DNA from 2 places in the Micromonospora sp. DT15 genome. Region 1 is predicted to be linked to the other one. Evidence: riboswitches for the same ligand, from Rfam matches in the RefSeq annotation. Region 1 holds a riboswitch; the other holds the start of a gene.
The links. A riboswitch is a leader RNA that binds a small molecule or an ion and turns the genes downstream of it on or off. The one in region 1 is predicted to bind S-adenosylmethionine.
Positions count from the first base shown of each region.

Region 2: it holds a riboswitch for S-adenosylmethionine, as region 1 does, so the genes downstream of both, ACLQ3F_RS29625 (hypothetical protein) here and thrC (threonine synthase) in region 1, are expected to answer to the same signal.

Region 1 covers NZ_JBNCKJ010000011.1:257,900-262,061, forward strand. Annotated here, with positions in the region: gene ACLQ3F_RS24375 (DoxX family protein) at 54-509, shown strand; gene ACLQ3F_RS24380 (ArsR/SmtB family transcription factor) at 766-1,071, opposite strand; gene ACLQ3F_RS24385 (DMT family transporter) at 1,163-2,125, shown strand; SAM riboswitch class I at 2,194-2,329, shown strand; gene thrC (threonine synthase) at 2,340-3,626, shown strand; gene ACLQ3F_RS24395 (GNAT family N-acetyltransferase) at 3,893-4,162, shown strand, end outside.
Region 2 covers NZ_JBNCKJ010000017.1:38,579-42,740, reverse strand. Annotated here, with positions in the region: gene ACLQ3F_RS29635 (DEAD/DEAH box helicase) at 1-889, opposite strand, end outside; gene ACLQ3F_RS29630 (hypothetical protein) at 1,671-1,853, opposite strand; SAM riboswitch class IV at 1,919-2,039, shown strand; gene ACLQ3F_RS29625 (hypothetical protein) at 2,068-2,670, shown strand; gene ACLQ3F_RS29620 (hypothetical protein) at 2,832-3,284, shown strand; partial or broken gene ACLQ3F_RS29615 (DUF6308 family protein) at 3,863-4,162, shown strand, end outside.

The sequences.
Region 1 (4,162 bases):
CCCGCCTGCCTCAGGATCATTGAGACCCATTCAATCTCCTCGATGGAGGTGCTATGAACGTCTCTCGGCTCGGCGGGCCGACCCTGTCCCTGTTCCGCATCGTGATCGGTCTGCTGTTCACGTTGCACGGCCTGTCCTCGGTGTTCGGGTTGTTCGGCGGCAACCCGATGACTGGCAAGGCGGTACCGTTCGGCACCTGGCCGGGCTGGTGGGCCGCCCTGATCCAGTTGGTCTGCGGCGTACTGGTGCTGGTCGGGCTCTTCGCTCGACCCGCCGCGCTGCTCGCCTCCGGCTCGATGGCGTACGCCTACTTCGTTGTGCACCAGCCGGATGCCCTGCTGCCGCTGCACAACGGAGGCGAGCTGGCGGCTCTCTTCTGCTGGGCGTTCCTGCTGGTCGCGGCGCTCGGCCCGGGTGCCTGGGCCCTCGACACGCTGCTCGCCCGGCGTCGTGCCGACAGTCCTTCGGTCTCGGCTTCGGCGGCCGAGCCCGGCAGGGTGTCCGTCTGATCAGACCCGAACCGCGCGCCGCCGAAGCCTCGACGAGGCGGCTTCGGCGGCGCGCCCGGTCACTGTCGGCCGATGTGCCCCGGCCCGGGGCCGCCCGACACTCCCGGTCGTGGTGCCACCTCTTCGTTGATGTCGTAGACGACTCAGCTCCACAGCGAGCGTCGGGGACATGTCCCGACCGCCGAGGTCACGTGCCGCCGCCAACCGGTTGGTGCGGCCACGCGGACCGCAGCCGGCGAGCGAAGGCGGGGCGGGGTCAGGCCGGCGGGCGCTGGGTGAGGACCGCGTCCAGCAGGCCGGGGTAGAGCTTGTCCAGCTCGTCCCGGCGGAGCCGGACCAGTCGGCTGGTGCCGGCCGCCCGGGTCCGGGTCAGCCCCGCCTCGCGCAGCACCTTGAGGTGGTGGCTGCGGGTCGCCTTGGAGACGCCGAAGTCGAAACTGCCGCAGGCGGACTCGCCGCCCTCGGCGAGCGCCCGGACGATCTGCAGCCGCACGTCGTCGGCGAGTGCGGCCAACACGTTGGTGACCGGTACGGCGGTCAGGTCGGGCTCCTGCGGCTCCATGTGACCAGTGTAACCCTTGTTCGACAACCATCGAACGACGCCCTATGGTCAGTGTCGTTGGTTCGACGATACTCGAACATTGGAGTTGCCAATGCGATCCCGCGCCACCGCGTACCCACTGGTCGCCGTGCTCGGCTGGGGCGTGATGTTCCCGATCCTGGCCAGCGCGCTTCACCGCGTCGACCCGCTCAACCTGACCACCGCGCGCTACCTGCTGGCCGCCGTCGTCCTGGTCGCCATCCTGCTGCTCCGCGAGGGTGCCGGCGCGCTCCGCCACGGCGGCCGGGCGCTGGAGGTGGTGGTGCTCGGAGTGGTCGGCTTCGCGGGCTTCAACCTGCTCACCAACCTGGCGCTGGAACACGCCGCCCCGCAGCAGATCTCCCTCTTCGTGGCCACCACCCCGGTGATCACCCAGCTGGTCCGCTGGGCTCGCGACGGCGTACGCCCGAAGCCGCTCCTGCTGGCCCTCTCCCTCGTGGCGCTCGTCGGCGTCGGTCTGGTGATCACGCGCGGGAGCCTGGCCGGGCTCGGCCAGTTCGGTCTCGGTGGGCTCATGATGATCGGCGCGGTGCTGGGTTGGGGCATCTACACCCACGGCGCCAGCCGGTTCGGCGAGTGGTCGCCGCTGCGCTTCACCACACTGACCGCGCTCGCCGGCACGGCCGCCATGCTCGTCCTGAGCATCGGCGCCGACGCCGTCGGCTGGCAGCACGCGCCGGCCGCCGCCGACCTCGTGGCGGTCGCCCCGCAACTGGCGTACGCCGTGCTGGTGGGTGCCGTGATCGCGGTCCTGGCCTGGAACACCGGCGTGCAGCGACTCGGCGCCGCCAACGCCGCGCTGTTCATGAACCTGGTCCCGGTGACCACCTTCGCGGTGCAGATCGCCCGCGGCTACCGCCCGGAGCCCGTCGAGCTGGTCGGGGCCGCCATCACGATCGCCGCCCTGATCGCCGCGAACCTCGCCGCCCGGCCCCGGGCCACGGCGCTGCCCCGGCCGAGCGCGGTGACGGACCCGATCGCGGTGACCGACCCCGTCGCGGTGAGTTTCCGCTGACCCAATACCTGGGATCAGTGGTAGCAGCGGCCGACAGCGTTGTCCTAGACTCGACGGCACAACTGAATACCTCATCCAGAGGGGCTGAGGGATACGGCCCGACGACGCCCCGGCAACCACCCCGCGCGCTCACCGCTGAGCGACCCGCGGGGCAGGTGCCAATTCCGTCCCCGCCGCACCGTGCGATGCGGGGAAAGATGAGAGGACTCTCGACATGACGTCGACGCTCGTCGCCTCCGGCATCGACACCGCTGCCAGCCCCGCCCGCGCCCTGGTCTGCCGTGCCTGTTCGGCCCGCTACCCGCTCGCCGCCCAGCACGCCTGTTACGAGTGTTTCGGCCCGCTGGAAGTCGACTACGACACCGCCGCGCTGGCCACGGTCACCCGCGAGCAGATCGAGGCCGGCCCGAACAACATCTGGCGGTACGCCGCCCTGCTCCCCGCCGGTCAGGACCCGGCCACCCGGGTCACCCTCGACCCGGGCCTGACCCCACTGGTGGCGGCCCCGCACCTCGCCGCCGAGCTGGGCATCACCGCGCCGCTCTGGGTCAAGGACGACAGCGCCAACCCCACCCACTCGTTCAAGGACCGGGTCGTCTCGGTGGCGCTCACCGCCGCCAAGGCCCTCGGCTTCAGCCGGTTCGCCTGCGCGTCGACCGGCAACCTGGCCAACTCGGTGGCCGCCCACGCGGCCCGCGCCGGGGTGCCCTCGGTGGTCTTCATCCCCAGCGACCTGGAACAGGGCAAGGTCATCACCACCGCCGTCTACGGCGGCGAGCTGGTCGCCATCGACGGCTCGTACGACGATGTCAACCGGCTCTGCGGTGAGCTGGTGGAGACCGACGAATTCGAGGACACCGCGTTCGTCAACGTGAACGTCCGGCCGTACTACGCGGAGGGCTCCAAGACCCTCGGCTACGAGGTGGCCGAGCAGCTCGGCTGGCGGATCCCGGCGCAGGTGGTCATCCCGATGGCCAGCGGCGAGCTGCTCACCAAGATTGACAAGGCGTTCTCCGAGCTGGTGGAGATCGGCCTGGTCGAGGCGCCCGCCGACGGCTGGAAGGTCTTCGGGGCGCAGTCCGCCGGCTGCAACCCGATCGCCGTCGCACTGCACGCCGAGACCGACACGATCGTCCCGGTCAAGCCCACCGGCATCGCCAAGTCACTCAACATCGGCGACCCGGCGGCCGGCCTCTACGCCCTGGAGGCGGTCCGCCGTACCGGCGGCTGGATGGAGTACGTCGACGACGACGAGATCCGCGCGGGCATCCGCGATCTGGCCCGTACCACCGGGGTCTTCGCGGAAACCGCCGGTGGGGTCACAGTGGCGGTGCTGCGCAAACTGGTCGAGTCCGGTCGGCTCGACCCGACGGCCGAGACCGTCGTGTTCAACACCGGTGAGGGTCTGAAGACCATCGACGCGGTGGCCGGCCAGGTCGGGCCGACCCACCACATCAAGCCCTCGCTGCGGGCGGCCCGCGACGCCGGCCTCCTGGGCTGAACGGCCCGCCCGGCACCGGGGCCGGGTGGATCAGTCGGTAACTGGGTTTTCGCTGTGAGTGTGGAAAACCCGCCCCTACGGACTTGACGGCAGGAACCGGACGGCGCAAGATGCTCCGTGCGGGAGGGCATTTCGCCGAAGACTTTTGAAGTTCTTGCGACCCAACGCCGGAGGCGTTGTGCGAGTGTCCCTCCCGACCAACGTTCGATCGGGCCAGCGAGTAATTCGCTGGCCCGATCGCTTTTGTACGGTGCACGCTCACCGGCATGAGCATCACCATCGCGTCGTTCGACGGCGCTGACCGGACTTCGGTCGACGAGGCGTACCGGATCGGGTCGGCGGCCAACGACGCCGATGTGCCGGACTTCCCGCCCTCCTGCCGGCGCCGCTTCGACGCGTTGTTCCACACGCCGATGCCCGGTACCCGGTCGCTCTGGGCGCTGGCCCGTCTGGACGGCGTGCCGGCCGGCTACCTCCAACTGGACCTGCCGCAGCTCGACAACACCGACAACGCCACCGCTGAGCTGCTGGTGCAT
Region 2 (4,162 bases), on a different contig from region 1:
CGAAGCGGTCCTCCATCTCCTCCTTCCACTTGCCGAGGAGACTCGACGGGCAGACGATCAGGACTCGGTCTGCCTCTCCGCGAGCCTCAAGCTCGGTCCAGATGAGACCTGCCTCGATGGTCTTGCCGAGGCCCACCTCGTCGGCGATGAGCAACCTCGCTTTGCCGGTTTGCAGGAGCTTGAGCACCGGTTTGAACTGGTAGGGCCGGAACGTCGTGCGTGTGGCGCGGAAAGAAAAGAGCGTGTTGGCGAACTTGCCCAGCAGCTTCGCGCGCGTGAGCGTGGCACCGAACCTGCTCGCCGGCGTTGGCTCACGGGTCACCCACGTAGGTGGGGCTTCGACCTGCGGACGCGGCCGCAGCCGGGGCTCCACCACGTCCTGCTGCCGACCTTCGACCATCACGGTGTACGTCCAGTGCTCGCGGAGAAACTTGCGGTCGCGCACTACCACGTCCGCGCCCCCGGGATGAGTCAGGGCGGCATCATTTACCGTGAATAGCGGCGCGGGGACCGTCACAGCCTTGTGCCACAACTCCTCCGCCCAGGCCCAGGCGGCGAGCAGAGGATGCTCAGGCTCAAGGCCGTACGGGGACACCACAATCCCGCCGCCTGGCGCGGCACCGGCTGCGACCTGCAGGACGATCGGGCCACCGTCAACCGCTTGGAACCAGTAGATGCCCTCGGGAAGTTCCACTTCCGGCTGCCACAACAACCGGCACTCGCTCACCTGGTCGGCAAGCGACCGAACGGGTGTGTCCAGGACGAGCGCACGTGTAAAGCGACCTCGATCGAGCGCGACATCGATTCGCTCGTGATCCGGGAAATAGCCGAACGTGGCGTCATCAGTTGAAGAGGTGGTCATCGCCGAGGCGACCCTTTGCTTGGCCACGTGTCGATTTGAGGCTGGCGACCGGTCGGGACGGCATCCCCGGAGAGCCAAGCCGCCGTCCCGAAATGACCTCTTGTGCTCTGCTCGATCAGGGCGCGGACTTCACAGGCGGTCGGCGTGGCGTGCAGCGCCCAGGTGGGTTCCCGGTCGCGGAGAAACTCAAGTGGCTCTGACACGTTCTTCCCCTCTAGAACTCGGCAGGCAGCCGTAGAGCGACTATGCAAGTGAGCGGCCATCAGCACAAGGTGAGCAGCGGTCACCACCAATTGGGTGCCTGGTCGGCCGAACCAAGGCTGCCAAGGTCGTCCGCACCGTCGCCCGATTGGAGGAACCACTAATCGAGGTTGCTGTGCCACGCGTTAACCGGATCCGGTGTTGTTCACCCGAGAGGCCCATCATGGAATCGCGTCACAGGAGCGGCGAGATGTTGGTGCCGGGCTGCTGGAGTCGGTGCAGCAGCATAGCTACATCTCCGTGCCAGCCACGAAGTTCAGCGACCGTTGGTGCCAGTCCGTACGTGTGGTGATGCCTGGCCCGGCACAAGCCGTGCCATACGGTGCACGCCCTCGAAGTTGCCCCGGCGCCGGCGTAGACGGGCAGGACCAGTAGTTGGTGGCGCATGGGCCGGCCGGCGACGCACGGCGCGATCCGCTTCCAGTAGTCCTGCAGCCGCTGTTCAAGAGCGAGACGGGTCAGGTTCCGCTCGTGGCAGGTGTACTCAAGGGCGTCGCGGATGAGGTTGCAGACCACCGGGCGGCGGACCTAGTCGTCCACACCCCCGTCACGAGCGATGGCCGTACAGATGGATCGGTCGATCAAGAAGTAGATCGGCGAGGGCGTAGACGAGGTTCAACCGCTGCACGACGACCTGTGCGGCGTCTACGGCCCAGATCATGAGCTGACCCGGGAACTCGCCGATCTGCTTGCCCGGCTCCGACTCGCCGCCGACGGATAGTTCCGCCACCACCGTTGGCTCAGGTCTCCCCCGCGGGATTGCTCCCGGCCTCGATGATCTCTATGCTTCCTGGGCGTCAAGAGTGGTCAGCGTCAAGCCTCCCGGCTTGCTGACCCGGCAACCGCGCCACCCGCGCACGGTGCCTCCGGGAGAAGACCAGGTCGACCGCCAGCTGCGGTACGGCAAGAGCGGGTGCCTCGTGGCACCGGAGAGCGAGTTCATCGTGCCATTCGAAGAGCTGGACCTGACTGCTTTCGCGGTCTGCCTGACCTGCGGGCACCTCCGCGACGGCGCTCCGCGCGAGCAGTGGTGCCGCTGCCAGCCACGTACCCCGGAGTGGGAGCAGCAGTGGCAGGGCCAGGACCTCGCCGGTGACCTCGACCTGTGTGTGTTGTGCGTCCGGGACACGGTGACCACCCGGACCCGGTGGTCGTGGCTGGCCTGCGGGACCTGCCGACACGTCTCGCAGGTCGTCGGAGAACGGTACGGCCACCGCGCCGCACTGCCGCTGGGCCGACACTCGATCATGAACGGCGACGTGATCCAGCCGCAGACGGCTGCGACCACTGTGGTCGCCGCCTCGCTGGTGGCTTTCGCGCGGCGTGGTAATACGCTGCGCGAGTGGCAGCAGGTGGAGTTCGCCCGGCTCGCCGAGCCACTACGCCTGACTGCTTCGAGCGTGCCGCTGGCCGAGTGGCAGCGGCACTCGCCGCCGTCGCTTGGAGCGAGCGTTGACGCCTTCGACCGCTACGGCGTCATGCCCGTACCCAGCGATCTCAGCGGCCTCCGACAGGCGCAGACCGAATTCCTGTTCACCGCTCGTTGACCGCCAGTCCAGCCGGCTGCTGTTATCGCAAACAGCAGCCGGTTGGTCATCTTCCCTCGACGGTCGGGAGATGACGGGCAGCTCGATACTCGCGGCGTTCGACAGCATCCGGCCATGATGGACAGTGGCCGGCAGCGACGTCGGCGCCTGGTGGTCGAAGCATGACCATCGTTAGTGGTTGGCCGGCGCTGACCGTGGCATTGAGCAACAGAGCCTCGCCAGCGAGGTTGTTCATTCAGGGGCGGTTCGGCCGCTGGCAGGACCTTCAGGCACGGTATCGGGAATCCGTGGGCTCCCTTGTCGTGCCGGGGATCCAGGCGAACCCTGGCACCATCGGCTCGGCTTTCGACTGGATGGTGCGCTTCATGGTACATCCCCGTCCGGATCTGCGCTTGGCACTGCTCGGCGCGCGCATTCCCCCACTCCGGCACGCGGTCCACGAACTGACGCGCACGCTGGGTTACTCCCAAAGCGGCGACAGCGTGGGGATCTCCCGGTTCACCGGGCCGGCCGCAGGCAGCGAAGCCAACCATCAACTCGTTGCCCGGGCCTGCTGGGCAGTTGACGGAGTCGGACAGTGCCACGATGTCCCGGGTAATCCTGACGCACCGTGACTAGCACGCCTCACCAGGCTTCCTGCAACTATTCTGTTCTCTGCTTCACGCAGCTGGACATCACTGCGTGGACATGTCAGTGCTTCGATGCAGGCCTCATGGCAGGGCGTCCATCGTGATCAAGCTGAAGGACCCCGGGCTCATGCCGTCCAGTCTGTAAGACCGGACATTGCATGGCACGCGATCCGCAGCAGATCATTGCGGTGCTAGGAGACGTCAGATCGCTGTCTCTACTCCGATCGCTCCTCTGCACCATAGGCCTCCCGAAGACGGTCAGTCACATCGACTGCGTTATCAAGGCCAACGCGGACCTGACTCAGGGATACCCGATGGCCGGCGACCCAGGAGCTCGTTCGGGCAGCTGCCCTGACCTGGTCTACCGGCACCTCGACAGCCTGCTCGATGTCGTAGGTGACGCTACTCAAGGTAACAAACACGCAAGCATCGAAGCTCCAGCTCCGAAACGGTGAGAAGACGTGGGTACGCCGGCTGCCGGGCTCAATGACGCGGCACTTGATCTGCAACAACGTGCCGTCAGCCGCGCGAACGTCCCAGCTCTTCTCCGACTGCGGCGGCGGATGCGACTGAGCGCCAGTGCTCAGTATTATCTGCCAGTGCCGGATAGATTGATTGACATCGTTCGTCGTGAAGGCGTGGGCCATCGTGGGGCCTACTTCACGCCCGGGGCGTACACCGGGCAGTGGTTCGAGTCCTTCGCGGGTGGCGGCGATCGTGTCGAGACCCGCGACAGGATCACCGTCGATGATCTCTATGCGGTGGAGGCGCTCAACGTCCAAGTTCCGTTCGCCGTCGGCAGGGAGCTGCTTGACGGCCAGCTCGGCTGGGATATCAGCGCACGCTTGCAGAAGATTCCCCAT